One region of the Micromonospora sp. CPCC 206060 genome, then DNA from elsewhere that is predicted to be linked to it. Evidence: riboswitches for the same ligand, from Rfam matches in the RefSeq annotation. Region 1 holds a riboswitch; each other region holds the start of a gene.
What was found. A riboswitch is a leader RNA that binds a small molecule or an ion and turns the genes downstream of it on or off. The one in region 1 is predicted to bind cobalamin.
Positions count from the first base shown of each region.

Region 1 (13,609 bases):
GGCGGCGATCGATCCGGCGTAGCAGGCCAGTCCGACGGTGTTGGACATGGCGTGCACCAGTCCGACCCGCCGCTGTTCCCGCGAGAGTGCCGCCCAGTCGTTGAGACCGGCGACCGCCGCCGGCAGGGCGCTGGCGGTACCGACCGTGACCAGTACCGTCGCGGCCCGGCGCTGGCCGGGCATCAGGTCGAGTACGGCGGTGCTCAGCCAGGCACCGATCGGTAGCTGCACCAGCGCCGGGTGCAGGGGGTGACCGAGCCAGACACCGTGCAGGGTGTCCCGCACCTTCTGCGGGCGCAGTACCGACTGGACCGCATTCTGCAGCCGGTCGCCGAACCGGTCCAGCCCGGCCGCCCGCTCAAGCCTCATCATCAGCGCACGCATGCCTCCCACTTCCCACTGGCGGCTTCGGCAAACCGGTGTCGGCGAGCATGGTGGCCGGCCGGTTCGGCGGCACCGGTGACCCGGAACACAGATGCGGCTCATCCACAGCACGGAGCCGTTCCGCCGGGCCACCGGACGGTCACCACCCGCCCGCCGATCATGGACTTGTGGTGGGGATTTCGCCCCTTATAGCGGCCTTCCCGGGCACCACAACTCCATGATCGACACACGAGGCACGACACGCCGCACAGCATCTGGTGTGTTGACCAAAATGGGGCCACTAGATCTAGGATCGGTGCACTGCTGGTTCACCGTCTCCCGGGCACGGGTGGCGGTAGCCGTGCGTCGACATCGGCCAGATGTCGACGAGGTAAGGGAACCCGGTGCGAATCCGGGACTGCCCCGCAGCGGTGAGCGGGAACGACCGCCGTCATGAGCACTGGGTCCGGCCGGGCCTGGGAAGCGACGGCCAGTAGGCGAGCGTACGTCCGTACGCCTGCCCGCGAGTCCGAAGACCTACCAGTAGGGCGTGTCGACCCGGCACGCGTACCACCTCGGGGCCTCGTGGGAGGGCCGTCGAGCCGTACGGAGACCACCGGCACACCGACCGGTGGCCCTCCGGCGTGCCGTCGTGCCCTCGCGAGTCCCTCCGGTCCGACCCGACGAACAGGCCCGACGAACCAGGAGCGCCCGTGACGGCACCAGCCATCATCGCCTCGACCCCATCCGACACCGGGGAACTGCCCGACCTGTTGGACCGGCACCGGCGGAACCTGCCGGACACCGACCCGGAACGGCTGCTCGACCTGGTCCGCAGTGGGCGGACCACGGCCGCCGACGCGGACGAGTTGCTCCAGCTCGCCATCGCCGCCGCCGCCGGGCTGATCGGCGAGGAGCCGCAGTACAGCCGGCTCGCCGCCCGGCTGCTCGCCGACCGGATCAGCACCGAGGTGACCGGCCAGGGCATCGGCTCGTTCAGCGGATCGGTGGTGGCGGCGCACCGGGCCGGGCTGCTGGACGCCGATTTCGCGGACTTCGTGGCCACCCACGCCACCGCCCTCGACGCCCTGATCGACCCGTCGGCCGACGACAGTTTCGAGTACTTCGGCCTGCGTACCGTGTACGACCGCTACCTGCTGCGCCACCCGGAAACCCGGGCAGTCCTGGAGACCCCGCAGCACTTCTGGCTGCGGGTGGCCACCGGGCTCGCCGACACGGTCGACGACGCCGCCGCGCTCTACCGGCTGATGTCCCGGCTGGCCTACCTGCCCAGCTCACCGACCCTGTTCAACGCGGGTACCCGGCACCAGCAGCTCTCCTCCTGCTTCCTGGTCGACTCGCCACAGGACGAACTGGAGTCCATCTACGAGCGCTACACCCAGGTCGCGAAGCTCTCCAAGTACGCCGGTGGGATCGGCATCTCCTGGTCCCGGGTCCGCTCCCGGGGCTCGCTGATCCGGGGCACCAACGGCTACTCGCACGGCATCGTGCCCTGGCTGCGCACCCTGGACGCGAGCGTGGCGGCGGTCAACCAGGGCGGCCGGCGCAAGGGCGCGGCCTGTGTCTACCTGGACACCTGGCACGCGGACGTCGAGGAGTTCCTGGAACTCAAGGACAACACCGGGGACGAGGCCCGGCGTACCCACAACCTGAACCTGGCCAACTGGGTACCGGACGAGTTCATGCGCCGGGTCGAGGCGGACGCCGACTGGTCGCTGTTCGACCCGAAGGACGTACCGGAACTGGTGGACCTCTGGGGTGACGAGTTCGACGCCGCGTACCGGGCCGCCGAGGCGGCCGGCCGGGCCGTGAGAGTACTGCCGGCCCGGACCCTGTACGCCCGGATGATGCGTACCCTCGCGCAGACCGGCAACGGCTGGATGACCTTCCGGGACGCCGCGAACCGCACCTGCAACCAGGTCGGCAACGGGGGTGGCACGGTACACCTGTCCAACCTGTGCACCGAGATCCTGGAGGTGACCAGCGACGGCGAGACGGCGGTCTGCACCCTGGGCTCGGTCAACCTGGCCGCACACCTGGTGGACGGGGCGATCGACTTCGCCGCGCTGGCGGAGACGGTCCGGGTGGCGGTGGCCGCGCTGGACCGGGCCATCGACCGGAACTACTTCCCGACCGGACAGGCCGCCGCCGCGCACCGCCGCTGGCGACCGCTCGGGTTGGGCGTGATGGGCCTGGCCGACGTGTTCGCCGCGCTCCGGCTGCCGTTCGACTCGGCGGAGGCCCTGGCCCTGTCCACCCGGATCGCCGAGGAGATCGCGCTCGCCGCGTACGACACCTCGGCCGACCTGGCTGCGGAACGCGGCGCGCACCCGGCGTACCCGTTGACCCGGGCCGCTGCCGGGGTGCTGCACGTGGACCACTGGCCGACCGCCGCGCCGACCCGTCCCGACGCCTGGGCCGGGGTACGGGCCAAGATCGCCCGGCACGGGCTGCGTAACTCGCTGCTGGTGGCGATCGCCCCGACCGCGACCATCGCGGCCATCGCCGGCTGCTCGGAGTGCGTCGAGCCGCTGGTCTCCAACGTGTTCAAGCGGGAGACGCTGTCCGGGGAGTTCCTCCAGGTCAACCGGCACCTGGTGGCCGACCTGAAGCGGCTGGGCCGGTGGACCCCGGCGACCCGGGACGCGCTGAAGCGGGCCGACGGGTCGGTGCAGGCGCTCGACCTGCCGGAGGAGTTGAAGTCGCGTTACCGTACCGCCTGGGAGCTGCCGCAGAAGGCGCTGATCGACCTAGCGGCCGCGCGGGCGCCGTACATCGACCAGTCCCAGTCGCTGAACCTGTTCCAGGCCGCCCCGACCATCGGCAAGCTCTCCTCGATGTACGCCTACGCGTGGCGGGCCGGTCTGAAGACGACGTACTACCTGCGGTCCCGGCCGGCCACCCGGATCGCCCAGACCACTGTCGGCACAGATGTTAGGAAGGGCCCCGGGTTATCGGATTCGGTTGTACAAGGGGCCCTTCCAAGCACCTCAGCGGTTGTCGTGGCGGACGGCGCCGACGCGGTCGCCTGCTCGTTGGAGAACCCGGAGATCTGCGAGGCGTGCCAGTGACGATGCTGCTCGATCCCGGAATGGATCTGACCCTGCGGCCGATGCGTTACCCGGACTTCTACGAACGGTTCCGGGCCGCGATCCGCAACACCTGGACGGTGGAGGAGGTCGACCTGACCTCCGACGTACCCGACCTGGCGAAGCTCAGCGACGGTGAGCGGCACCTGGTGCACCGGCTGGTGGCGTTCTTCGCCACCGGCGACTCGATCGTCGCCAACAACCTGGTGCTCAACCTGTACCAGCACGTCAACGCGCCGGAGGCCCGGCTGTACCTGTCCCGCCAGCTCTTCGAGGAGGCGGTGCACGTGCAGTTCTACCTGACCCTGCTCGACACCTACCTCCCGGACCACGACGAGCGGGTCAAGGCGTTCGCCGCGATCGAGCACATCCCGTCGATCCGGGACAAGGCGGAGTTCTGCTTCCGCTGGATCGGCTCGATCAACGAGCTGCACCGGCTGGAGACCCGGGACGACCGCCGGGCCTTCCTGCTCAACCTGATCTGCTTCGCGGCCTGCGTGGAGGGGTTGTTCTTCTACGGCGCCTTCGCGTACGTCTACTGGTTGCGCTCGCGTGGCCTGCTCAGCGGCCTGGCCACCGGCACCAACTGGGTGTTCCGCGACGAGTCGATGCACATGGAGTTCGCCTTCAGCGTGGTCGACACGGTCCGCGCCGAGGAGCCGGACCTCTTCGACGACGAACTGGCCGACCAGGTCCGGGCCATGATCGACGAGGCGGTCCGCGCCGAGCTGGCCTTCGCCCGGGACCTCTGCGGGGACGGGCTGCCGGGCATGAACACCGCCGACATGCGCCGCTACCTGGAGTACGTCGCGGACGCCCGGCTCGCCCGGCTCGATCTCCCACCGGTGTACGGGTCGAGCAACCCATTCCCGTTCATGGAGCTGCAGGACGTCCAGGAGCTGACCAACTTCTTCGAACGGCGGGTGTCGGCGTACCAGGTGGCGGTCGAGGGGTCGGTGGCGCTCGACGAGGCGTTCTGACCCGGAATATTCGGCTCGCGCACCGGGCCGGCCAGGCGTCAGGGTGGCGGCATGTACGCGTACGCCTCCCGCGTCCGGCCGGCCCCGCCCGGCACCCGGCTCCTGACCGCGGTCAGCCGCCCGGACGCCGTACCGCCACCGCTGCTGATGCTGCTCGGCATGGTCTCCACCCAGGTCGGCGCCGCAGTCGCGAAGCAGTTGTTCAGCGCGACCAGCCCGGGCGGTACGACCACCCTCCGGCTCGGTCTCGGTGCGCTGGTCCTGCTGGTGACGGCCCGCCCCGCACTGCGGCTGACCTGGCGGGCCCTGGGTCTGGTGGTCGCCTTCGGGGTCGCCATGGCAGTGATGAACCTGACCTTCTACGCGGCGCTGTCCCGGGTACCGCTCGGCGTGGCGGTGACGGTCGGGTTCGCCGGCCCGCTGGTGGTCTCCCTGCTGGGCAGCCGCCGGTGGTCCGATGTGGTCTGGGCGGTACTGGCCGGCACCGGGGTGCTGCTACTCGCCGGGCTCGGCGGTACCCGGATGGACGCCCTCGGGTTGCTGCTCTGCGGGCTGACCGCGGTCGGCTGGGCCGGGTACGTCCTGCTCGGCAAGGCGATGAGCGGACACGTCGACGGCGGCCGTGGGCTCGCGCTCGGGATGGCGGTGGGTGCGCTCTGCGTTCTCCCCTTCGGGGTGGTCACCGACGGCGCCGGGCTGCTCGATCCCCGGATCCTGCTGCTGGGCCTCGGGGTCGCCCTGCTCTCCTCGGTGCTGCCGTACTCGGCGGAACTGGCCGCACTGCGCCGGATGCCGGCCCGGGTCTTCGCGATCCTGCTCAGCCTGGAACCGGCGGTCGCCGCACTGATCGGGGTGGTGCTGCTGCACGAACTGCTGGCCTGGTCACAGGTCGCCGGCATCGGCTGCGTGATGGGTGCCGCCCTCGGCGCGACCCTGGTCCGCCGGGAGGACACCTGACATCACGGGGCTATCTGAACCGGGCACCGGCCGGCATGCTGTCCGGATGGGCGTACGCATCGAACGGTCCGGGCCGGTCACCACGGTGATCCTGGACCGGCCGGAGACCCGTAACGCGGTGGACGGCCCGACCGCCCGGAAGCTCGCCGACGCGTTCCGGGCCTTCGACGCCGACCCGGCCGCGTCGGTCGCCGTGCTCTGGGGCGCGGGCGGCACGTTCTGCTCCGGCGCCGACCTGAAGGCCATCGGTACGCCGTCCGGCAACCGGGTCGAACCGGAGGGGGACGGCCCGATGGGCCCCAGCCGGATGACGCTGGGCAAGCCGGTGATCGCCGCGATCAGCGGGTACGCCGTGGCTGGCGGGCTGGAGCTGGCGCTCTGGTGCGACCTGCGAATCGCCGAGTCGGACGCCACGCTCGGCGTCTTCTGCCGGCGGTGGGGCGTACCGCTGATCGACGGCGGGACGGTCCGGCTGCCCCGGTTGATCGGTCAGAGCCGGGCGATGGACCTGATCCTCACCGGTCGGGCGGTGGGCGCAGACGAGGCGTACGCCATGGGTCTGGTGAACCGGGTGGTGCCGCCGGGTGAGGCCCGGACGGCGGCCGAGGCGCTGGCGGCGGAGATCGCCGCCGTGCCGCAGACCTGCCTGCGCAACGACCGCGCCGCGCTGCTGGCCGGTGCCGGCCGGACGGAGGCCGAGGCGATGGCCACCGAGTTGGCCTACGGGTTGCACTCACTGGCGGCGGACGCAGCGGCCGGGGCGGCCCGGTTCGCCGCCGGTGCCGGCCGCCACGGCGCTCCGGTCAGCCGAACGTGATTAGGTACCGCCGGACCACCTCGATGTTGCGCTGCTCCCCGGTCACCCCTGCGCGGGCGGGGCGGCGACGGAGCTGCGCCAGGCGGGCGGGTCGAAGGCCAGGACAGCGCCGGCCCGGTCCTTGCGCTGTCGCAGAGCTGGGGCAGTGCCACCCACGGATTCCCACACCTGGATGGCTGCCTGCACGTCCTCCGCTCCGTCGTAGGTGCGCCCGTGGAACGGTCCCTCGACGAAGAGCAGGTCGTCCCCGGACGGCAGGGTGGCCATCACGAACGGCCCGTCCAGCCCGGCGTAGGCGCCGGCCGCGTACGGCACGACGTGGATCCGCACCCGGGGCCGGGCGCCGACCAGCGTGACCAGATGATCCAACTGTTCCCGCATCACCGCCGGCCCGCCAACCGGCCGGCGCAGCACCGCCTCGTCGATGACGGCGGTGAACAGCGGCGGGTGGTCCGCGTTCATGATCGTCTGCAGCTCAGCGGCCATCCTGTCGGCGTGTCGCACCGCTGAACCACAGACGATCATGGTCAACCCGTTACGTCACCTGCGGAGGCCGCTACTTCCAACCGCGCAGGGCGGTTTCTACTTCAGTTCGCGTAGGGCGGTTTCGATCGCCCGGTGGAAGGTCGGGTACGCGTAGATCATGTGCCGGAGCTGGCTCACCGGTACCGCCGCGTGCACCGCGACCGCCAGCGCGGAGAGCACCTCCCCACCCATCGGACCGACCGAGGTGGCACCGGCCAGTACGCCCCGGTCCGCGTCCGCGACCAGCTTGATGAACCCCTCGTTACCGAACTTGTGGATCCAGCCCCGGGTCGAGCCGGCGAGCTGGGCCGTCCCCACCTGCACGTTGACCCCCCGGTCCCGGGCCTGCCGCTCGGTCAGGCCGACCGCACCGACCTCCGGATCGGTGAAGGTGACCCGGGGCAGGGCCCGGTAGTCGGCCCGGAGCACGCCCCTGGCGCCGGTGCCGACGGTGGTAGCACCCACCGGGCCGTCGCCCGTACCCGCCGCACCCATCGCCCCACCCCCGGCCCGGGCGGCGCCACTGGCGTCCACCCCACCGGCGGCCTGCCGGAGCTGGTCCAGCAGGTCGCAGACGACGATCGACGCCTGGTACATGGCGATGTGCGTGAACGCACCCTCACCCGTGACGTCACCGACCCCCCAGACCCCGTCGACCGTTGCGCCGTTCCCACCGACCGTTGCTGCGGGTCCGCCGGCCGTTGCGCCGTTCCCACCGACCCGCACTCGCATCCGGTCGTCGACCGCGAGGAACCGCTGCCCGGGGTCGATGCCGGCAGTCTCCAACCCCAGATCACCGAGCCGGGCCCGGCGACCGGTGCTCACCAGCAAACGCTCGCCAGTGAAGCTGCCACCGTCTGCGGTGTGCACGGTGAACCGGCTGCCGTCGTGGTCGACCCGCTCGGCGCGTACCCCGGTGTGGATCCCGACGCCGTCGGCGCGCAACGCGGCGGCGGCGACCTCGGATGCCTCCGGCTCCTCGACGGCGAGGACCCGGTCCATCGCCTCGACCACGGTGACCCGTACCCCGAACCGGGCGAAGACCTGAGCCAGCTCCAACCCGATCGCCCCGCCACCGAGGATCAGCAGCGACTCCGGCAGTTCCTCGACCTCGATGATCTGCCGGTTCGTCCAGTACGGCGTGTCGGCGAGCCCGGCGATCGGCGGGACCACCGGCGTGCTCCCGGTGCCGATCACAACCCCGTGCCGGGCCTGGAACACCTGGTCACCGACCTGTACCCGGCCGGGGCCGACCAGCCGGCCGTAGCCCCGGACAAAGTGCCCGCCCTTCCCGGTGAACCGCCGCACCGCCGCCGTGTCGTCCCAGTTGGCCGTGGCCTCCTCGCGGATCCGCCGGGCCACCGGCGCCCAGTCCGGCTGGACCTGCACCGTGCCGGCCAGTCCGTCCACCCGACGGGCCTCGGCGAGCGCGTTGGCCGCCCGGATCATCATTTTGCTGGGGATGCACCCCCAGTACGGGCACTCCCCACCGACCAGTTCACCGTCGATGCCGACGACGTCCAGGCCCGCCTCGGCGAGCCGACCGGCCACCTCCTCGCCGCCCACACCGAGCCCGACAACGACCACGTCCACAAACTTCGGCTCCGTCACCCCGCCAGCATGACCCACCTTCGGTGGAAGGAAGGGCCCCTTCTTATCGTTTTCGGTAGAGGAAGGGCCCCCGCTTAACACCCCGCATAACACCCTGCCTGACACCTCCGGCCCGTCGAAAACGACGCGCCGGCAGCCGGTCGACGGCCTACCGTGGCCCGATGCGTACCCGATTCGAAGCCGTCCGGGAGTGCTTCCAGGACCTGCACCGCAGCGGCCGGGAGACCGGGGCGTCGCTCACGGTCTGGTACGACGGCCGGCCGGTCGTCGACCTGACCGACCACACCCGGCCGGACACCCTGGCCAACGTCTACTCGGTCGGTAAGCCGGTCGCCGCGCTCTGCCTCCTGCTCCTGGTCGACCGGGGGCGGCTCGACCTGGACGACCCGGTCGGGCGGCACTGGCCCGGATTCCGTACCCCGGCGACCGTCCGGCAGGTACTCAGCCACACCGCCGGGCTGCCCACCTTCCCGGTACCCCGGCCGGCGGGTGCATTCGCCGACTGGGCGCTGCTCGCCGACGACCTGGCGGCGGCCGAGCCGGAGTGGGAGCCGGGCTCGGTGGCGGGCGAGCACGCAATGACGTACGGCCACCTGGTCGGCGAACTGGTCCGTCGGGTGGACGGCCGGAGCATCGGCCGGTTCCTGGCCGAGGAGATCGCCGGGCCGTGGCGGCTCGACCTGCACTTCGGACTGGGTACGGCGGAGCAGCAGCGGTGCGCGGACCTGACGTACGGCGATCCGGACTGGCCGGTCACGGTGCGGGGTGAGCCGGGGTCGCTCTGGGCGCGGGCCCTGGGCAACCCGCCCGGCGCGCTGGATCTGGCGGTGGTGAACGGTACGGCGTGGCGGGCGGCCGAGGTCCCGGCGGTGAACCTGCACGCCACGGGGAGCGGGCTGGCCCGGTTCTACGCGGGCCTGCTGGCCGGCGGTGTCCTCGACGGCGTACGCCTGCTCAGCGCCGAACTGGTCGACGAGTTCACCCGGGTGCAGTACGCCGGACCGGACCTGCTGCTGGGCCGCGACGTGCACTGGACGCTGGGCATGCAGTGGGAGGAGGACGGGAGCTGGGGCATGGGTGGCATCGGGGGGAGCTGCGCGTGGGCCGACCCGGTCCGCGGTTACAGCTTCGGGTACGCCACGAGCCGGCTGGCCGGGTTCGACCGGGTGGAGGCGCTGGTGGAGGCTCTGCACGCCGATCTGGCCGAGGCAGGCTGAGCGGGCGCAGCCGTGTTAAGAAGGGGCCCTTCCTATACCGAAAGCGATAAGAAGGGGCCCTTCCTTACGACGGTCCGGGTACCACCACCGGGGCGCCGGTCGGGGTGAGCAGCGCCCGCCCAGCCACGGCCATCCGGCGGCGACGGGGTACGACCGCCCGTCGGGCGAAGACGTCGTAGCCCTGGGCGGCCACCTCGTCGAGGATCCTGCCGTAGAGGGCGTACGCGGTGCGGATGCAGCCCTGGGAGGCGGGGGCGAGCAGGGTCACCCCGGGGGCGGCGGCAAGGTAGTGCGCCTGGGCGCGGGTCACCTCGTACTCGATCAACCCCCGGATGCGGTCGGTGGCCGCGCCCCGGACCCGGGCCGCGAGCAGGTCGTCCCGGGTGAGGTCGAACTTGTCTAGGTCCTCGTCGGGCAGATAGGTGCGGCCCCGGTCGAGGTCCTCGGCGACGTCCCGGATGAAGTTGGTGAGCTGGAAGGCGAAGCCGAGTTGGCGGGCCGGTTCCCGGGCGGCGGCCGGGTCGGAGCTGCCCAGGATGGGCAGCATCATCGTGCCGATGACCGCCGCCGACCCCTCCATGTAGTCGAGCAGGTCGTCGTAGGTCGGGTACGACGTCACCGTCAGGTCCATCGCCATGCTCCGCAGAAACAACGCGAAGTCGGCCCGGTCGAGGTCGAAGATGGCGATGGTGTGCAGCACCGCGGGAAGCAGCGGGTCGTCAACCGACGCACCGTCGAGCCCGGCCAGGAACCGGCCGGCCCAGTCGTTGAGCCGTTCGGCCCGCTCAGCCGGGGGGAGGTCCTCGGTGCGGTCGACGATCTCGTCGGCGTGGCGGGTGAAGCCGTAGAGCGCATGTACGTGCCGTCGTTTCCAGGCGGGGAGCAGCCTGGTCGCGAGATAGTAGGTGCGACCGTGACGTTTGTGCAGGTCACGGCAACGGTCATAGGCAGCGGCGAGATCCGTGTCCACCGACCCTCCTCAATCGACGCACCAATCGACGCAACTCGTAACCCTAGGGTACGCTCGGCCACATGGCCAACGACGCAGTTGCGGGTAACGCGCCCCGCGTGGCGCCGGTTCGGCCGGTGGACGCCGACGACCCGGTCCGCGAAGTTCTCGCCGCCTTTACCCGGGATCTGGTCCGGGCAGTAGACGAGACACTGGGAGACTTCCTGACCACCGAGGTGGCGTCGCTCGCCGAGGTCGACCCGGCGCTGCACGATTTCGCCCGGACCGCCCACGACTGCGTGCTGGCCGGCGGCAAACGGCTCCGGCCGACCTTCGCCTACTGGGGGTGGCGCGGGGTCGTCGGCGGGGAGGTGCCGCTACCACCGGTGCTACCCGCACTCGCCGCCCTCGAACTCCTGCACGCCTTCGCGCTGGTGCATGACGACGTGCTGGACGCGTCCGCCACCCGACGGGGCCGGCCGACCGTGCACCGCTCGATGGCCGCCGCGCACCTGACCGCCCGCTGGGCCGGCGACCCGGACCGGTTCGGTGAGGCCGCCGCCATCCTGGTCGGCGACCTCTGCCTGGTCTGGGCCGACCGGCTGCTCGGCCAGACGGCCGTGCCGCCGGCCACCCTGCTCGACGCCCGCCGCTGCTACGACCAGATGCGCATCGAGGCCATCGCCGGGGAGTACCTCGACGTGCTCGGCGAGCACGACGCGGGGAACTGGTCGGTGGACCGGGCGCTGCGGGTGGCCCGCTACAAGACGGCGAGCTACACCGTCCAGCGCCCGCTGCTGTTCGGCTCGGCACTGGCCGGGGCCACTGCGCCCGACGCCCCGCTGGTGGCCGCCTACACACGGTACGGCCTGGCCGTGGGCGAGGCGTTCCAGCTCTGCGACGACCTGCTCGGGGTGTACGGCGACCCGGCCACCACTGGCAAGCCGGCCGGCGACGACCTGCGGACCGGCAAGCCGACCGCACTGCTGATGCTCGCCCGCCAGCTCGCCACCCCGGCCCAGGCCACCGAGCTGCGGCGCCTCGACGGGGGCGTACCCGTCGACGAGGTCGACCGGTACGCCGAGCTGGTCGCCGCGACCGGCGCGGTCGACCGGGTGGAAAAGATGATCTCCGACCGGGTGGCCGAGGCGGTGGCCGCTCTGGACGCCGCCAGCATGGACGAGACAGCCCGGTCGGCCCTGACCGGCCTGGCTGTCGCTGCCACCCACCGCCGGTCATGATGAGCATTCGCAAGAAGGAGATGATCACGTGCGGACCGTGACCGGACGGACAGATCGGGTTGTGGTGGTCGGCGCCGGGCTGGGTGGCCTCGCGGCTGCGCTGCACCTCGCCGGTAGTGGCCGCCAGGTCACGGTGGTGGAACGCGAGCCCGTGCCGGGCGGCCGGGCCGGCCGGCTGAGCCTGGACGGCTACGAGTTCGACACCGGCCCCACCGTGCTGACCATGCCGGAACTGATCGCCGAGGCGCTCGACGCGGTCGGTGAGGAGCTGACCGACTGGTTCGACCTGACCCCGCTCGACCCGGCGTACCGGGCGTACTACCCCGACGGCTCGACGCTGGACGTCATCACCGACACCGCCCGGATGGCGGCGGAGATCTCCCGGGTCTGCGGTCCCCGGGAGGCCGACGGCTACCTGCGTTTCGTCGACTACGCACGCAACCTGTGGCGCCTGGAACGGACCGACTTCATCGACCGCAACCTGGACGCGCCGACCGACCTACTCACCGGCAACCTGCTCAAGCTGCTGGCCACCGGGGCGTTCCGCCGGTTGCAAACCAAGATCGACCAGTTCTTCCGCGATCCGCGTACCCGGCGGATCTTCTCCTTCCAGGCCATGTACGCCGGGCTGGCGCCGCACGACGCGCTCGCCATCTACGCGGTCATCGCGTACCTGGACTCGGTGGCCGGGGTCTACTTTTCGCGCGGCGGCATCCACGCGGTCTCCCGGGGGATGGCCGGTGCGGCGGAGAAGCACGGCGTGCAGTTCCGCTACGGCACCACGGTGACCCAGGTGGAGACCGCCAACGGCCGGGCCACCGGGGTGCTGACCGTCGACGGGGAGCGGATCCCCGCCGACGTGGTGGTGCTCAACCCGGACCTGCCGGTCGCCTACCGGGACCTGCTGCCGCCGACCCGCCAGCGCCGGCTGACCTACTCGCCGTCCTGCGTCGTGCTGCACGTCGGCTCGAAGCAGGGGTACTCGCAGATCGCCCACCACAACATCCACTTCGGCCGGGCCTGGAAGGGCACCTTCGACGAGGTGATCCGGCGCGGCGAGCTGATGAGCGATCCGTCGCTGCTGGTGACCAACCCGAGCCGGACCGATCCGGCCGTCGCCCCGGCCGGCCGGCACACCTACTACGTACTCGCCCCGGTACCCAACCTGGCGGCGGCACCGTTCGACTGGCGCGGCGACCTGGCCCGCCGGTACGCCGACGACCTGATGCGCACCCTGGAGCAGCGCGGCTACATCGGGTTCGCCGACGGCGTGGAGGTCTCCCGGATCATCACCCCGGCCGACTGGGCCGACCAGGGGATGGCTGCCGGCACCCCGTTCGCCGCTGCGCACAGCCTGTTCCAGACCGGCCCTTTCCGGCCTTCCAACCTGCACCGCACACTGTCCAACGTGGTTTTCGTGGGTTCCGGCACGCAGCCGGGTGTGGGCGTACCGATGGTGCTGATCTCCGGCAAGCTGGCGGCCAGCCGGATCACCGGCGGTGCCCGGTGACCGTCACCTCCCGGGAGGAGCACCTGGTCGAACTCGTCGACGACGGCGGCCGGGCGCTCGGTGCGAGCAGCGTGGCCGACGCCCACCAGCCGCCGGGGCAGTTGCACCGGGCCTTCTCGGTGCTGCTCGTCGCCCCGGACGGCCGGGTGCTGCTCCAGCAGCGGGCGGCCGTGAAGACCCGCTTCCCGCTGCGCTGGGCCAACTCCTGCTGCGGGCACCCGGCACCCGGCCAGTCGCTGACCGACGCGGCCAACCGTCGGCTGCGCGAGGAGCTGGGTGTCGGCCCGGTCCCCCTCACCGAGGTGGGGGTGCACGTCTACCGCGCCGAG
Region 1 is NZ_JBAKHU010000003.1:217,872-231,480, forward strand. It holds gene V6U90_RS05095 (Rieske (2Fe-2S) protein) at 1-384, opposite strand, end outside; cobalamin riboswitch at 725-904, shown strand; gene V6U90_RS05100 (ribonucleoside-diphosphate reductase subunit alpha) at 1,077-3,455, shown strand; gene V6U90_RS05105 (ribonucleotide-diphosphate reductase subunit beta) at 3,458-4,453, shown strand; gene V6U90_RS05110 (EamA family transporter) at 4,505-5,410, shown strand; gene V6U90_RS05115 (crotonase/enoyl-CoA hydratase family protein) at 5,457-6,227, shown strand; gene V6U90_RS05120 (DUF5753 domain-containing protein) at 6,270-6,713, opposite strand; gene V6U90_RS05125 (dihydrolipoyl dehydrogenase family protein) at 6,810-8,363, opposite strand; gene V6U90_RS05130 (serine hydrolase domain-containing protein) at 8,525-9,580, shown strand; gene V6U90_RS05135 (phytoene/squalene synthase family protein) at 9,645-10,550, opposite strand; gene V6U90_RS05140 (polyprenyl synthetase family protein) at 10,613-11,770, shown strand; gene crtI (phytoene desaturase family protein) at 11,799-13,280, shown strand; gene idi (isopentenyl-diphosphate Delta-isomerase) at 13,277-13,609, shown strand, end outside.

Region 2 (3,398 bases), on a different contig from region 1:
CCCCCGAAGTTTCCGGTTCCGGACGGACAGCGGGACACCCTCCGGGTAGCGGAGGGTTCCTCGTCTCGCTGGGGCACGCACCGGTCCGCTGAGGATTTCGGCAGCCCCGCTGAGGGTGGGGCCCGCGAGGTTGGCACGTCTTATGGGTTGGCACGTTTCCCGTCAGACCCGACACCCCACGCCCGTGTGGACGGCTTTTCGGCAGTCGGAATTTCCGCGGCGTACTTCGTGCTCAACCTCTACCAGCACGTCAACTCGCCCGAGGGCCGCCTCTACCTGTCTCGGCAGCTGTTCGAGGAGGCCGTGCACGTCCAGTTCTACCTAAACCTGCTCGACACCTATGTCGCGGACGAACAGGAGCGGTTCGCGGCCTTCGCCGCGATCGACAACATCCCCTCGATCGCCCGCAAGGCCGAGTTCTGCTTCCGGTGGATCGACTCGATCTTCGAGCTGCGCGAGCTCACCACCCGCGATGACCGGCGGGCGTTCCTACTCAACCTAATCTGCTTCGCCGCCTGCATCGAAGGGCTGTTCTTCTACGGCGCCTTCGCCTACGTCTACTACCTGCGCTCGCGCGGGCTGCTGCACGGGCTCGCCTCCGGCACCAACTGGGTGTTCCGCGACGAGAGCATGCACATGGCGTTCGCGTTCGACGTCGTCGACACCGTCCGGCGGGAGGAACCCGACCTGTTCGACGCACAGATGCAGCAGCAGGTCCACGACATGCTCGCCGAGGCCGTCGAGTGTGAGGTGCAGTTCGCCGCCGACCTGCTCGACCAAGGCGTCTCCGGCATGTCGCTCACCGACATGCGCGAATACCTGCAACACGTCGCTGACCGACGCCTCGCCGTGCTCGGCATCGACCCGATCTACGGCAGCCAGAACCCGTTCGCGTTCATGGAACTGCAGGACGTGCAGGAGCTGTCCAACTTCTTCGAGCGTCGCGTCGCCGCATACCAGGTCGGGGTCACCGGCTCGGTGAGCTTCGACGACGAGTTCTAAGATTGCCCGCAGTGCTGGTTCGCGCGGCCGCCAGGCCGCGCGTCGTAAGAGGGAACCCGGTGCAAAACCGGGACTGCCCCGCAGCGGTGAGTGGGAACGAAAGCCGTCATCAAGCACTGGGCGCGAGCCTGGGAAGCGACGGCCGGTAGGCGCGAGCACGACGCCCACGAGTCCGAAGACCTGCCCGCACCGCGCACGCGACCGCGTGCGCCGCCGACGGCCCCTCGGGAGGGCCGGGCGGAAAGGCCGGCGACGGCCCTTCCCCTGCCCTCCCGAGCCCGTCGGGCACCTCGAGGGAAGGGAACCCCCGTGACATTCGGCACCAGCACCGTGCTCGGCTACCCACGCATCGGCGGCAACCGCGAACTGAAGAAGGCCGTCGAGGAGTACTGGGCCGGGCGCATCGACGCCGCCGCCCTGGAAGCAACCGCGGCCAGCCTGCGCGCGCAGGTGTGGCAGACGCTGCGCGACGCCCGACTCGACGCCATCCCGTCCAACACGTTCTCCTACTACGACCACGTCCTCGACACCGCCATCGCCGTGGGCGCGGTTCCGGCCCGATTCCGCCGGCTCGGGCTGTCGGAGCTGGACACCTACTTTGCGATGGCCCGCGGCGCCGACACCGAACCCGCGCTCGAACTGACCAAGTGGTTCGCCACCAACTACCACTACCTGGTGCCGGAGATCGACGCCGACACCGGGTTCGCCGCGAACCCGGCCAAGGCGCTGCGCGAGTACGGCGAGGCCCGCACGCTCGGCCTCACCACCCGGCCGGTCCTTGTCGGCCCGGCCACCTTCCTACTGCTGGCCAAGGGCGTTGACCCGTTCGCCCGGCTCGACGACCTCGTCGACACCTACGCGGAGATCCTCAGCGAGCTCGCCCGCGCCGGCGTCGAATGGGTGCAGCTCGACGAACCCGCGTACGTCGCCGACCGCACGTCTGCCCAGATCGACGGCCTGCGCCGCGCCTACATCCGCCTCGGCGAGCTCGAGCAGCGTCCGCGGATCTTCGTCGCGACCTACTTCGGCGAGCTGAACGACGCGCTGCCCGCCCTGCTCGGCACGCCGGTCGAGGCGATCGGCTTGGACCTGGTTGCCGGGCCCGGCAACCTGCGGCGGCTCGCCGACGCCGGACCCCTTCGCGGCCGGACCATCGTCGCGGGCCTGGTCGACGGGCATAACATCTGGCGCACGAATCTGCGTGCGGCCGCCGTCACCGGAGCCACCGTCGCCGCCCTGGCCGACCACGTCGCCGTGTCGACGTCTTGCTCGCTGCTGCACGTCCCGGTCGATCTAACCGCGGAGACCCGCCTCGATCCGCAGCTGCGGCAGCGGCTGGCCTTCGCCCGGCAGAAGGTCGACGAGGTAGTGCTGCTCGGTGGCGCCCTGCGCGACGGCACCGGCGACCTGCCCGCGCCGCCCCCGTCCGCCCCGGCGGCGTGGCGACACGACGACGTCCGCGCCCGCCTGACCGCCCTGCGGCCTGCTGACCGGCGGCGCGGCGACTACGCCGACAGAGCAGCCCAGCAGCAGGAAAGACTGCGGCTGCCGGATCTGCCCACCACGACGATCGGGTCGTTCCCGCAGACCGCCGAGCTTCGACAGGCCCGCGCCGACCTGCGCGCCGGTGTGCTGGACGAAGCAGGGTACGCCGACCGGATGCGCGCCGAGATCGAGCACGTCATCCGGCTGCAGGAGCAGCTCGGCCTCGACGTGCTCGTGCACGGCGAACCGGAGCGCAACGATATGGTGCAGTACTTCGGTGAGCAGCTCGACGGGTTCGCCGCCACCGACAGCGGCTGGGTCCAGTCCTACGGCTCCCGCTGTGTGCGCCCGCCGATCATCTACGGTGACGTCGCGCGGAAGGCGCCGATGACGGTCGAGTGGTCGACATACGCGCAGTCGCTGACCAACCGGCCCGTCAAGGGCATGCTGACCGGCCCGGTGACGATCCTCGCCTGGTCGTTCGTGCGCACCGACCAGCCCTGCGCCGACACCGCCGACCAGGTCGCCCTGGCCCTGCGCGACGAGTGCCGCGACCTGGAAGCCGCCGGACTGCGCATCATCCAGGTGGACGAGCCGGCGCTGCGCGAGCTGCTGCCGCTGCGCCGCGAGCACCAGGAGGCATACCTGGACTGGGCGGTCAACGCTTTCCGGCTGGCCACCAGCGGAGTCTCCGACGCCACCCAGATTCATACCCACCTGTGCTACTCCGAGTTCGGCGACGTCATCACCGCCATCGACACCCTCGACGCGGACGTCACCAGCATCGAGGCGTCCCGCTCAAAAATGGAGATCCTCGCCGACCTGGCGGCGATCGGCTACGGCCGAGGCGTCGGCCCGGGCGTATGGGACATCCACTCGCCCCGGGTTCCCCCGCACGATGAGGTGGTCGC
Region 2 is NZ_JBAKHU010000110.1:59-3,456, forward strand. It holds gene V6U90_RS30950 (ribonucleotide-diphosphate reductase subunit beta) at 187-1,002, shown strand; cobalamin riboswitch at 1,001-1,204, shown strand; gene metE (5-methyltetrahydropteroyltriglutamate--homocysteine S-methyltransferase) at 1,312-3,398, shown strand, end outside.
Region 2: it holds a riboswitch for cobalamin, as region 1 does, so the genes downstream of both, metE (5-methyltetrahydropteroyltriglutamate--homocysteine S-methyltransferase) here and V6U90_RS05100 (ribonucleoside-diphosphate reductase subunit alpha) in region 1, are expected to answer to the same signal.

Region 3 (13,609 bases), on a different contig from region 1:
ACTGCTGGTCGCCCCGGCCGACACCGCGCGGGTGATCACCAAACTGCGGTCGTACGGGCACGTCGTCAGCGAGGGCAACGGCTTCGGCGGGGTCCGCCGACTCGTCTTCGCCTACGAGACCGACATTCCCGCGGTGGTGGCCAGGCTGCGGGACCCGCAGCAGTGGAACGGCCAGCCGGTCCCGCTGGTGCAGCCGCACCACGTCGTGGTCGGCTTCGGCAACATCATGGGCAACCCGGGCAGCCCGCCCCGGGTCGCCTCCGCGCTGGCGCCACCGGACCCGGCCCGCGCCGGTGAGGGCGCCGGGGTCACCGTCGGGATCTGCGACACCGGCATCTGGCGGTCGGCCGGCGGCTTCCACCCGCAGTGGCTCGGTGGCTACTACCTGCCGCAGACCGACGACGAGGACCCGCTCTACACCGGGGCGGACATCCTGGCCCTCCAGGGCGGGCACGGCACGTTCGTCGCCGGGGTGGTCCGCCAGGCGGCTCCCGGGGTCCGCTTCGACCCGGAGCAGGCGCTCGACGCCAGCGGCATCGGCGACGAGGAGACGCTGGTCGGCGCGCTGGGCCGGCTCAGCTCGGGGACGTCCATCGTCAACCTCTCCCTGGGCTACTTCACCCAGGGCGACCAGCCGCCGCTGCCCCTGGTAAACGTCGTGACCGGGCTGCCGCCCCAGATGGCCGTGGTGGCCGCTGCCGGCAACGCCGGCACCAGCCGCCCGGCCTGGCCGGCCGCCCTGGACCGGGTGGTCGCCGTGGCCGCGCTGAGCCCCGGCTCCCCGGGCCCTGTCGCCGCCCCGTACAGCAGCTACGGCAGCTGGGTGGACGCCTGCGCGATCGGCGAGCGCACCAGCACGTACGTCCCGGGCCAACTGGTCCTCTCCGGTCAGCCGACCCGGGTCTTCCACGGCTTCGCCGCCTGGGCCGGCACCTCGTTCGCCACCGCCCACGTCTCCGGACGGCTCGCCGCCCTGATGACCGCCACCGGGGTGGACGCCGACACCGCCCGGCTCGCCCTGCTCGACGGTACCGCGTGGCACCCCGACTACGGCGTCCTCGTCGGGTGAACGCCCGGACCCTGCACCGGGTGGTGCACCGATGACCGACCCCGCCGTGGGCAGCCTGGTCGCCGCCGCCGCAGCTGGCGACGAAACGGCCTGGTCCGCACTGGTCCGCCGGTACACCCCGCTGGTGCTGGCGGTGATCCGCCGGTACGGGCTGGACCACACCGACGCGCTCGACGTCAACCAGACCGTCTGGTTGCGGCTGGTGGAGCAACTGCCCCGGTTGCGGGAGTCCGACGCCCTGGCCGCCTGGCTGGCCACCACGACCCGCCGCGAATGTTACCGACTGCTCCGCGTCGGCCGGCGTACCCAGCCCTTCGACCCGTACGACGAGTCGGTCGACGGGCACGTCGGGGTGCACCTGCTGGTGGACTCCGCGGCACCGGACGAGGACCTGCTGCGGGCGGAGCGGCAGCAGGCGCTGCGGGACGCCTTCGCGCAACTGCCGCCGCGCTGCCGCGAACTGCTGGCGCTGCTCGCCGCCGACCCGCCTGCCAGTTACCGGGAGGTGGGGGAACGGATGGGCATGCCGATCGGCAGCATCGGCCCCACGCAGGCCCGCTGTCTGCACAAACTGCGCAGATGTCCGGCGCTGGTCGCGTTCGGAGGCCGGGCGGCGGATACCGGGGCGAGCGGAGGTGAACGGGATGGAGCCGTGGCCGCCGGCCGCTGACGACGCCCTGCTGGCGGAGTTGGGTGCGGCACTACGGGATTCGGGTCCGGTCGGGGAGGAGTTCCTGACCGCGGCGCTGGCCGCGTTCAGTTGGCGCACCATCGACGCGGAACTGGCGATCGCCGAACTCACCTTCGACTCGGCGTGCGACGTGGAGCCGGCCGGTGCCGTCCGCTCCGGTGGTGGATCGCGCACCCTCTCCTTCCGTACCGGACCGGTGGTCGTCGAGATCGAGGTGACCGGAACCGGCATCGTCGGCCAGCTCTCCCCGGCCCGGGGTGGCCGGGTGGTGGCGCGCAGCGCCACCGGCCGCTACGAGGAGGCTCCGGTGGATCCAGTCGGCTTCTTCACGCTCGGCGTACCGCCGGCCGGCCCGGTCCAGCTCTGCGCGCGGACCACCGGGTACGCGGTGGCGACCGCCTGGGTCAGCCTCCGCTGACCCGGCCGGCCGGCACCGGCCGACGCCCTGCGGGTACGGCGAAACGGCCGTGGAGGCCGCGGGACGAGCCCGCGACCTCCACCCCCCACCGGTCCTGTCTGGTTACTGCCGACCCACCGTGATGTCGTACTGCACACCACCGAGGTCCGCGCGCTCCTCGCCGGTCACGTCCGGACCAACCTGGATCACGTCGATGCTGGCCCTCTCGGTGGTCAGTGCCGCCGCCGTGAAGTTCAGCCCGAACTCGATCCGCTCACCGCCGTTGAGCAGCAGGTTGTCGATGCTGGCCGTGGCCGGGTCGACGATCTCGATCTGGGTCTGGTTGACCCGCCGGATGCTCTTGCCGACCGCGCCGCCGGCCAGCCAGCGTTCGGTCAGGGTCGGGCCGAGGTCCACCACGAGCCGGCCACCGGCGTTCTGGAAACCGGTACCGGTCTGCCGGAACGTCAGGCTGCTGCGGGCCGCAGTGGTCAGCGGGTTGCCGATGGCGAACGGCCGCCAGACGATCGGGCCACCCACGAAGACATAGACCGAGTCGACGTTACGCCAGGCGATGTTGTTGTTGTAGCGGACGTTGGCGCTGATGCTCGGGCCCTCGAAGGTCATCGGATCGGTGGGGGAGACCCACCGGGCCAGCAGGCAGAAGTGACCCGGGCCGGGGACGCCGGTCCACGGGATGGTGACCGTGGTGACCCCGGCGAAGACCGGCACGCTGACCGCCCCGATCTGGGTCCAGGCGCCCGGCCAGTTGGCCCCGCCACCCGGAGTGGTGCGGTAGACCCGGAGGGTGCCGTTGTCGGTACCGGTGCCGTACGGGCCGGCGTTCCGGAGCTTGACGAAGAGGTAGTTCGTCACCCCGACCCGCGGGTTCTGGCTCACCGCGCACTCGACGGCGGTCGGGCAGACCTTGATGTCCGGGCTCGCCCAGAGCGGGTTGTAGCTGTGCGGCTGGTAGCCGAGGTCGGCGCTGACGTCCTTGATGTAGACGTCGGTGCGGGCGTTGACCCCGACCTCGGACCGGTCCTGCACCGGCGCGGCGCCGGCAGAGCTGACGGAGAGCAGCGCCGCCAGTGCCGTGCCGGTGAGCAGGGCCAGTGTGGAGCGGCGGGCGCGTCGCCCGGTGATACTCCGGAACACGTTTCCTCCCGTTGCTGGGGACTGCCGGCCCGGCTGTGGCGGGTGGGTCGGCGGGTGGATATCCCTACAGAGCGCGGGGTAGCGCGGGAAATACCGGCCGGTGCCTCGGGTGGTTGTCAGATGACGCCAGAAGGAATCAATCACCGTCAATTGCATTCGGGGGTTGGTCGGGTGCCCGGTCAGATCCAGCCCCGCCGGACCGCCCGTACGCCGGACGAGAGTCGCCGATGCCACACCCACCGTGCGTTGACAGCACGTGGACGCTACGGCAAGACTGGCCGGCACAACCGAATAGACGCGTGTGCGTGTGGGGGAAGTCCGGTCGAAGCCCGGCGCTGGCCCGCAACGGTAGGTCGTCGAGATGTCCGCATCCGACGACAAGCCCGAATACCCGCCGTACGCGTGACCCGCTCCCTCACCCGTCGTGGCCCACGGGTCGGAGTCCCGGCCGACCCGTGCGTACCTGCGCGGCCGGCCCGGTTCTGACGACCACCGGGCCGGAAAGGCGCTCCTGATGGTTGTCCGCCTGAGCCGGCACCGCCTGCTCACCCTGTTCTGCGGCGTCCTCGCCGCACTCACCCTGACCGGCCCCGCGGTGGCCGCCCCGGTCAACACCCCCAGCTCCACCACCGCCGACCGTCCGGCGGCCGCCGCCGGCTGGCTGGCCCGCCAACTCGTCGACGGGGAACGCTTCGAGGCCGTCTTCGACGGCGTCGCCTACCCGGATCAGGGGCTCACCCTGGACGCGGTCCTCGCGTTCGCCGCCGCCGGGGTGGCCGACGACTCCGGCGCCCGTGCCCTGGCCTGGGTCTCCCGGCCGGACGTCCGGGACGGCTACCTCGGTGACGGGGTGACCGAGGCGTACGCGGGCGCGACCGCGAAACTCGCCCTCGCCGTCCAGGTACGTGGCGCGGACCCGACAGCGGTCGGCGGCGTCGACCTGATCGCCCGGCTGCGCGGGCTCCAGGCCCCGTCCGGCCGGTTCACCGACCGCTCCGCGTGGGGCGACTACAGCAACACCTTCAGCCAGTCCTTCGCGCTGCTCACGCTGGCCCGTACCACGTCGGGCGTACCGGCGGACGCGGCCGGTTACCTGGCCGGCATCCGGTGCGCCGACGGTGGCTTCCCGGTGGTCCCCGAGCAGCCGGTCTGTGCCTCCGACGTGGACGCCACCGCGCTGGCGGTGCAGGCGCTGCGGGCCGCCGGCCGGTCGACCGAGGCCACCGCCGGACTGCGCTGGCTGGTCTCGGTGCAGGGCACCGACGGCGGGTTCCGCAACTCCGGCGGCGTGGCCAACGCCAACAGCACCGGGCTGGCGGCCCAGGCGCTCGCCGCAGGGGGCCGGACGCTGGCCTGGGCGCGGGCCCGGGGATTCCTGGCCGGACTCCAGGTCTGCTGCACCGGGGCGCCGGCTGACCGGGGCGCGGTCGACTACGACGGTGGCACCTTCGACCCGGCCACCGCCACCCGGGCCACCGCCCAGGCCGTCCTCGGTCTGGCCGGGGTCGGGTACGCGCAGCTGACCGCCGCCGGTGCTGCGTCGGGCGAACCCGAGCTGGTCTGCCCGTGACGGCCCGGGAAGCACAACCGACCCGCCAGCCGGCCGCAGCCCCCGTACCCCGGTCCCGAGGAGCCCTGATGTCCATCTCCGTCATCCGGCGGCTGGCCGCCCTGCTCGCCGCAGTCGTCGTCGCCGCCGGCCTGGTGGTCGTCGAACCGGCCCCGCCCGCCGCGCGGGCCGCCGCCTGCACCGGCACGTCCGGGGTCACCGTCGTGGTCGACTTCACCGCCCTCGGGGCCGGGGTGCAGGTCGCCTGCGCCCCGGGCGACCCGGCCACCGGGCTCGCCGCCCTGACCGGCGCCGGGTTCACCGTCACCGGTACCGCACGGTGGGGTCTGGCCTTCGTCTGCCGGATCAACGGGCTGCCCACCGCCGCCACCGAGGCGTGCATCAACACCCCGCCGGCCAGCGCCTACTGGTCCTACTGGCACGCGCCGGCCGGCGGCGCCTGGTCGTACAGCTCGGCGAGCGCCGGCAGCTACAACCCGGCACCCGGCACGGTGGAGGGCTGGGCGTTCGGCGCCGGCAGCCCGCCCAGCGTCCCAGCACCCTGACCAGGGCGTCCCGGTGGGTGGGGCCGACCCGCTCCGCCCACCGGGACGCGTCTGCCCGGCGTACCCGCCGGACCACACACCTGGAGCGCAAACACCCCGGGTGTGTGGTCCGGCGGTTCCTCGAACTCCTGCGAAAGGCACCCTCCATGCCCGACATCCGGCGGACCCGCCTCGCCGTCCGGGTCACGGTCGCGTCCGCGCTCACCGCGTTCGCCGTCACCGCACCCGGGACACCGTCCACCGCCGTCCCGGCCCCGGGCGACGCCACCCGGGCCGCGGCGACCTGGCTCGCCGCCGAGTTCGCCGACGGTGCGCTGCCCGGCCCGTTCGGCGGGCAGGACTGGGGACTGACCATCGACGGCCTGCTCGCGCTGACCGCCGCCGACGTGGCCGGGCAGACCCGGCAGGCCGCCGCCGCGCAGCTGGCCGCGCACGTGACCTCCTACACCACCTACGACGACTACGGCATCCCCGGCTTCACCGACGGTGGGGCGACCGCGAAGCTGCTCTTCGCCGCCGCCGCCGTGGCCGGTGCCGACCCCACCGACTTCGGCGGCCACGACCTGCACGCCAGGACGCTGGACCTGATCGCCGGGGCCGGTGACCAGGCCGGTCGGATCCTCAGCCGGACCACACCGGACACCGGCCCGGACGCCAGCAACACCTTCGACCAGTCGTTCGCCGTCCTCGGGCTGGCCCGTACCGGCCAGGTGCCGCAGACCGCGGTGGACTTCCTCATCCGGCAGCAGTGCGCGGTCGGCGGGTTCCGGCTCTATCCGGATGTGGCCGGAGCGCCCTCGCCGTCCTGCGACGCGCAGACCGACGCCCCGCTCGACGTCGACACCACCGCGATGGCGGTGCAGGCCCTGCTCGCCGCCGCCGATGACGGGTCCGTCGGGGCGGCCGACGCCGCCCGCCGGGGCGCCGACTGGCTGGCCGCCCAGCAGCACGCCGACGGCTCGTTCGGCGGCTCCGGGCCGACCAGCGGCGCCAACGCCAACAGCACCGGCCTGGCCGGCCAGGCGCTCGGCGCCGCCGGCCGTCGGACCCCGGCCGACCGGGCCGGCGGGGCCCTGGTGGCCCTCCAGTTGACCACCGCCGGTGGCGGTGCGGCCAGCGCCGACGCCGGTGCCGTCGCCTACTCCACCGAGGCGCTGACCGCCGCGCTCACCGACGGGATCAGCGACACCGGGCGCGACCAGTGGCGCCGGGCCACCAGCCAGGCTCTGCTCGGGCTGGCCGGAACACCACTGGGCCGGATCGGTCTCGACCCGCCGTCGTCCCCGGAACCCACCGGATCGCCCACCGGGTCGCCGTCGCCGTCCGGGTCGCCGTCCATCCCGCCGACGCCGTCACCCACTCCGTCGGCCACCGGATCGCCGTCCACCACCGCCGGACCCGGTACGCCCACCCCGTCGGCCGGCCCGACCGGTACGCCCACCCCGTCGGCCGGCCCGACGGCGGGCGGCTCCGGCCGGCTGCCCACCACCGGAGCGGCGATCACCGGGTACGCCCTGGTCGCTCTACTGCTGATCGGCGGCGGCGCGGTGCTGCTGGTGCTCAGCCGACGGCGGACCGGATGATCCGCCTTTCCCGGTCGCTGCTGGTGCTGGCGGTGCTGGGCGGTACCGTGCCGGCCCTACCCGTCCCGGCGTACGCCGCAACCGGGTCCGCCGGCTACTGCCCGGACGCCTCCGGGGTCACCGTCGTGGTCGACTTCACCACACTCGGCGGTGGGACCGTGATCCGGTGTGCCGCCGGTGACCAGTCCAGCGGCCTGGCGGCACTGCGGAACGCCGGCTTCTCCGTCACCGGGACCCTCCGCTGGGGGGAGAGCTTCGTCTGCCGCATCAACGGCCGGCCCGGCCCCGACAACGAGAAGTGCGTGGACACCCCGCCAGCCAGCGCCTACTGGTCCTACTGGCACGCCCCGAACGGCGGTAGCTGGACGTACAGCAGCCAGGGCGTGCTCAACCGCCGGCCACCGGCCGGCAGCTTCGAGGGCTGGGCGTTCTCCGCCAACCGCAGCACCGGTGACGCACCGCGCCCCGGGGTGGCGCCGAGACGGCCCGCCCCACCGCCCACCACCGCGCCGCCACCCGCCCGCCCGTCGGAGGCACCACGACCGACCCGCCCACCGCAGGCCCCGCCGGCCGTGCCGTCGCCGGACGGCGGGACCGGCCGGTCGCCGACCGGATCCGGCCCGCTCCCGTCAGCGGCCGGTACGTCCGCACCGGTGGTCACCCCGTCCGACGCCACCGGACCGGCGGCGCCGGTCACCCCGGTCGAGGAGCCGGTCCTGACCGACGTCGCCGCGCCGACCGCTGACGACGGACCCCCGACCGGTACCTGGATCGGGATCCTGCTGCTGGCCGGGCTGGTGGCCGGTGGGGCGCTGGTGGCGCGGCGCCGCCGGCGGGTCGACGCGGAACGCTGAGGTGGCCACCCCCATCCTCGCCCGGATACCCGGCGTGGCCCGGGCCTGGCTGCCCCGCGCGCTGCATCCGGGTGCCTGGTGGTGGTGGGCGCTGGGCCTGGCCACCGCCGCCAGCCGGACGGGCAATCCGCTGCTGATGGCCCTGCTGGTCGCCGCCGCCGCCCTGGTGGTGACCCGCCGCCGGGGGGACGCGCCGTGGGCCCTGGCGTTCCGGATGTACCTGCTGCTCGGCGCGGTGGTGGTGGCCACCCGGGTGGTGTTCCGGGTGGTCCTCGGCGGCGGTCAGGGCGAACACGTCCTGCTGCGCCTGCCGGAGATCCCGCTGCCGGCCTGGGCGGCGGGGATCCGCCTGTTCGGCCCGGTCGCCGTCGAGCAGGTGCTCGGCGGGCTCTACGACGGACTGCGGCTGGCCACCATGCTGGTCTGCCTCGGCGCCGCCAACGCCCTGGCCAACCCGAAGCGGCTGCTCAGGGCCGTACCCGGGGCGCTGTACGCGGTGGGTACCGCCGTGGTGGTGGCGCTCTCCGTCGCGCCGCAGCTGGTGGAGAGCGTGCACCGGGTCCGGCGGGCCCGGCGGCTACGCGGTGCGGGCGGACGCGGTATGCGGCTGCTGCGCGGGGTGGCCCTGCCGGTGCTCGCCGACGCCCTCGACCGGTCCCTCGCCCTCGCCGCAGCGATGGACTCGCGGGGTTACGGCCGGACCGCCGCCGTGCCGGCCGGACAGCGCGCGCTCACCGGTGGGCTGGTCCTCACCGGCCTGGTCGGGGTCTGCGCCGGCACGTACGGGCTGCTCGACGCCACCAGCCCCGGCTACCTCGGGCTGCCGATGCTGGTCACCGGGCTGGTCGCAGCCGTGGTCGGCATGCTGGTCGCCGGGCGTCGGGTCCGCCGCAGCCGGTACCGCCCGGACCGGTGGCGGCTGCCGGAACTGCTGGTGGCGGCGTGCGGGGTGCTGACCGCCGGGCTGACAGTCCTCGCCGTCGCCGTGGACCCGGCCCTGCTCCACCCGCCGGTCAGCCCACCCACCTGGCCCCGGCTGACCCCGCTGGCCGTCGCGGCGGTCGCCGTCGCCGTGGCACCGGCCTGGTTGACGCCACCACCACCGTCGCCGTCGCCGCCGGGGGCGCCACCCCGCCCACCCGTCCCCACCGGAGGTCCACCGTGATCGAGTTCAACCGGGTGAGCGTCCGGTACGCCGGGAGCACCGAACCGATGCTGCGCGACGTCACCCTCCGGATCGACGAGGGAGAGCTCTGCCTGGTGGTCGGGCGGACCGGGGCGGGAAAGTCCACTCTGCTGCGGGCGGTCAACGGGCTGGTACCGCACTTCACCGGGGGCACCCTGTCCGGCACGGTGACCGTCGCCGGCCGGGACACCCGGCACCACCCGCCGCGCGAGCTGGCAGACGTGGTCGGCGTGGTCGGGCAGGACCCGCTGGCCGGGTTCGCCACCGACACCGTGGAGGAGGAACTGGCGTACGGCATGGAGCAGCTCGCCCTGCCGGCCCCGGTGATGCGTAAACGGGTCGAGGAGACCCTCGACCTGCTCGGCATCGCCGAACTCCGGCACCGGCCACTGCGGACCCTCTCCGGCGGCCAGCAGCAGCGGGTCGCCATCGGCGCGGTCCTCACCTGCCAGCCCCGGGTGCTGGTGCTCGACGAACCGACCTCCGCACTCGACCCGACCGCCGCCGAGGACGTGCTGTCCGTGGTCACCCGGCTGGTGCACGACCTCGGGGTGACCGTGCTGGTCGCCGAGCACCGGATGGAGCGGGTCGTGCAGTACGCCGACCGGCTGATCCGGCTGGCCGGTGACGGCCGGATCGTCGACGGTACCCCGGCGGACGTGCTGGCCGGCATCGACATCGCCCCACCCCTGGTCGAGCTGGGTCGCCTTGCTGGTTGGTCCCCGCTGCCGTTGTCGGTACGCGACGCCCGCCGGCACGCCGGTGACCTGCGTGACCGCCTCGTCGGCGTACCGTCCCCGGTCCCGCCTCCGGCGCCGGTCGGACCGCCGGTGCTCACCGCGCGGGACGTCGTCGTCCGCTATCCGGGCACCGTCGCGGTCGCCGGGGTGGACCTCGACCTGCACCCCGGGGAGATCGTCGCGGTGATGGGCCGGAACGGCTCCGGCAAGTCCTCACTGCTCTGGGCGGTGCAGGGCAGCGGCCCCCGGCAGGGCGGGACGGTGACCGTGGCCGGCCCGGACGGTACCGTCGATCCGGGTTCCCTGCCACCGAAACGGGCCCGCCGGCTGGTCGGCCTGGTCCCGCAGACCCCGGGTGACCTGCTCTACCTGGAGACCGTGGCCGCCGAGTGCGCCCAGGCCGACCAGGAGTCCGGCGTCGCCCCCGGGACCTGCCGGCAACTGCTCGACGACCTCACCGGCGGACTTCCGGTCGACCGGCACCCCCGCGACCTGTCCGAGGGGCAACGGCTCGCCCTCGCGCTCGCCGTGCAGCTCGTCGCCACCCCGCCGGTGATCCTGCTCGACGAACCGACCCGTGGCCTGGACTACCACGCCAAGGAACAGTTCGCCGCCGTGGTGCGCGGGCTGGCCGCCGCCGGCCGGTGCGTGGTCCTGGCGACCCACGATGTCGAACTGGTCGCCACCGTCGCGCACCGGGTCGTCGTGCTGGCCGAGGGGGAGATCGTCGCGACCGGCCCGACCGCCGAGGTCATGCTCGCCTCACCGGCGTTTGCCCCGCAGGTGGCCAAGGTGCTCGCGCCACAGCCGTGGCTCACCGTCGAGCAGGTCCGCCGGGCGCTGGCGGTGACCGGGTGAGCGCGGTCCGGGTGGCGCCCCGTACCGCCCTGGTGCTGATCCTGGCGTCGCTGGCCGCCGTCGCGGCCTTCGCCTGGCCGCTGTTCGCCCCGGTCCGGCCGGAGGGTACGGCCCGCACCGGCGAGGCGCCGCTGATCTTCCTGGTGATGCTCCCGGTGCTGGTCGCCCTGGTACTGGCCGAGCTGACCTCCGGCGGCATCGACAGCAAGGCCCTGGCCATGCTCGGTGTCCTCGCGGCGGTCAACGCGGCGCTGCGTCCGCTGGGTGCCGGTACCGCCGGGATCGAGACCGTCTTCTTCCTGCTCGTCCTCGCCGGCCGGGTCTTCGGGCCGGGCTTCGGTTTCCTGCTCGGTTCGATATCGCTGTTCGCGTCCGCGTTGCTCACCGCCGGTGTCGGCCCCTGGCTGCCGTTCCAGATGCTCGCCGCGTCCTGGATCGGGCTCGGCGCCGGGCTGCTGCCGCGCCGGCTCCGGGGCCGGGCCGAGATTGCCGCGCTGGCCGGCTACGGCATGCTCGCCGCCTACGGCTACGGCCTGCTGATGAACCTGTGGTTCTGGCCGTTCAGCACCGGCGCGGACACCCAGCTCTCCTACCTGCCGGGCGCCCCGGTGTGGGAGAACCTGCACCGGTTCGCCGTCTTCACCGCCGTCACCTCCACCTTCGGCTGGGACACCGGCCGGGCGCTCACCACCGCCGTGGCGATCACCGTCGTCGGCCCCGCGGTGCTGGTCGCGCTGCGCCGGGCCGCCCGGCGGGCGGCCTTCGACGCGCCGGTGACCTTCGACGCAGACGGGGTGGGTGGGGTGGACGCCGTCAGGGGACCAGATGCGGACGGTCCGCGGCCAGCCCGAGGAGGTACAGGTTCCCCGCGCTCAACCGGTAGGTGACGGTCCGGTATCACCCGTTGGTCGACAGCCGCAGCAGACCTCTGACTCGCCGCCTGTCGAGCTGCACCGTCTGCGCCAGCACACGAGGGCCGACTGTCCCGCCGAACTGACACCGGACACCCGCTTCTGTCCTGATCGGCCTCGACCACGCTCGATGATCCACTCGATCTCCTGGTAGTCGCGGTGTCAGCCCCGATCCGATAGCCCGATTTCCTGAAAACGGGGGTGGATCGAGGGGTGTCCCTATCGGTGTCGTCAAGCGACGGCGGGTGCTTGGTGTGTGGGTCGGGGTTGGTCGGGGATCTTGTCGCGGAGCATGGCTCCTCCGCGCGTCGTCGGCCTGCGGATCAGGTTAGAGCGTCCGGCAACAGGACGGACCACGCTGCTGGTCGGACCCGGTCCGGTGACCGTCGCGCGGTCACCGGGCCGGGTCCACAGTGGTCGACGCGTCCCGGTGGGCGGCCCGCCCACCGGGACGACAGCGTCGGTCAGTCGGCGGTCGGGTCGTCCTGGTAGACCATGTTGGTGCCGTCGTTTCCGTTGACGACGTCGATGCCGGGGCCGCCGAAGAGCCGGTCGTCACCGTCGTTGCCGTTGACGACGTCGTTCCCGGCGCCGCCGCAGATCACGTCGTCGCCGTCGAGGCCGAGCAGGACGTCGTTCCCGCCGAGCCCGGTGATGACGTCGGCGCCGGCGGTACCGCGCAGCACGTCGTCGCCGTCCGTACCGACCACGGTGGCCACCCGGCCGTCGCAGCCGTGCACCACGGTGAAGCTGACCTCCCGGGTGAAATCGCCGTATCCGTACCGGACCCCGACCCGGTCACCCGGGCTGGTGCCCAGCGCACCGAGGTCCAGCACCCCGGTCAGGACGTCGGTGTTCTCCACCGCCTGGCGCACCGGCACGGTGCCCCGGTCGGCGCCGTTGACCACCAGCCGCAGCTCCGCGCTGTCCAGCGCGGCCGGGTCCAGGTTGAGCGGCGCCTCCAGCGTCAGCGACACCGTCGTCCCGGCCGGTACCCGGGTGGCCGGCTGCCCGTGCAGGTCCCGGACCCGCAGCGTGGTGTTGGCCACCGCCAGCCAGGCCAACGACTCGTTCCAGGCGGTGTTGAAGGTGACCCACCCCTCGGTCCACCCGACGTTGCCGAGCTGCGGGTTGTAGGGGTAGTGGTCGTTCTTCGGGCCGCCGTCGAGCACGCCACGGGCGCCCTGGAGTTTGCCGTTGCCGCCCTGGTACTCGGAGAACCAGCCCAGCTCGACCCCCTCGAACCCCCACTGCGCGGTCGCCGCCCGGTACGTGGCGTGCCGGCCGGTCGGGTTGCGGCCGAAGATGTTGTCCACGTGCGCGGTGGCGATCTGCCGCAGCCGGTCACTGGTCGGCCCGTTGCCGAGCAGCGTCGCGGCGGCCAGCGCCGGTGCGGCGAAGCCGGCCACGTTACCGGTCTCGTTGGGGTCCGCCGCCCCACCGCCGGTGAACGACGGGATCGTCCACCGGGTATCGGAGTACCGGCGGAAGTCCCACATGTTGTCCGAGCGGCCGATGGCGACCTCGGCCCACTCCTGCACGAACGGCCGGATACCGGCCGGCGCCTGGTCCGGGTACGCCAGGGCGAACCGGACCAGTCCGGTGACCAGGTGATACTCGCCCTGCCGCTGGCCCTTGGTGGTCTGCGGTGCAACCAGGTCGAGGTTGGCCACCAGCCAGGCGGCCTGGTCCCGGGCGGTGGCCAGGTAGCGGTCGGCGTCGGCGCGTCCCTCCCGCTTTGCCACCTCGTGCATCATCAGGTTCGGCCAGACCGAGTGACCGGGCGGGAACTCGCCCTTGCCGGTGCCGACCTGGGTGTAGACCTGGAACAGGTTCGCCGTGTGCGGGGTGTACTCGTGCCAGGCGAAGCGGTCCTTGGCGTCCTGTCCCCACAGCGGGAAGAGGTGGTCACGGACCCGCTCGTAGACCGACCGGGGAATGTGGTCGGACAGGTGCGGGTAGGCGTACAGGAAGGCGGCCAGTTGCTCCTTGAGGAAGGTGTGGTTCACCTGGCCGTCGAGGTAGATCTCCACCGCCCAGTGGATCA
Region 3 is NZ_JBAKHU010000033.1:455-14,063, forward strand. It holds gene V6U90_RS20130 (S8 family peptidase) at 1-1,069, shown strand, start outside; gene V6U90_RS20135 (RNA polymerase sigma factor) at 1,101-1,739, shown strand; gene V6U90_RS20140 (hypothetical protein) at 1,714-2,178, shown strand; gene V6U90_RS20145 (hypothetical protein) at 2,281-3,315, opposite strand; cobalamin riboswitch at 3,603-3,728, shown strand; gene V6U90_RS20150 (peptidase) at 3,830-4,885, shown strand; gene V6U90_RS20155 (hypothetical protein) at 4,954-5,430, shown strand; gene V6U90_RS20160 (prenyltransferase/squalene oxidase repeat-containing protein) at 5,577-7,013, shown strand; gene V6U90_RS20165 (hypothetical protein) at 7,010-7,867, shown strand; gene V6U90_RS20170 (energy-coupling factor transporter transmembrane protein EcfT) at 7,869-9,032, shown strand; gene V6U90_RS20175 (ABC transporter ATP-binding protein) at 9,029-10,651, shown strand; gene V6U90_RS20180 (ECF transporter S component) at 10,648-11,538, shown strand; gene V6U90_RS20185 (hypothetical protein) at 12,027-13,609, opposite strand, start outside.
Region 3: it holds a riboswitch for cobalamin, as region 1 does, so the genes downstream of both, V6U90_RS20150 (peptidase) here and V6U90_RS05100 (ribonucleoside-diphosphate reductase subunit alpha) in region 1, are expected to answer to the same signal.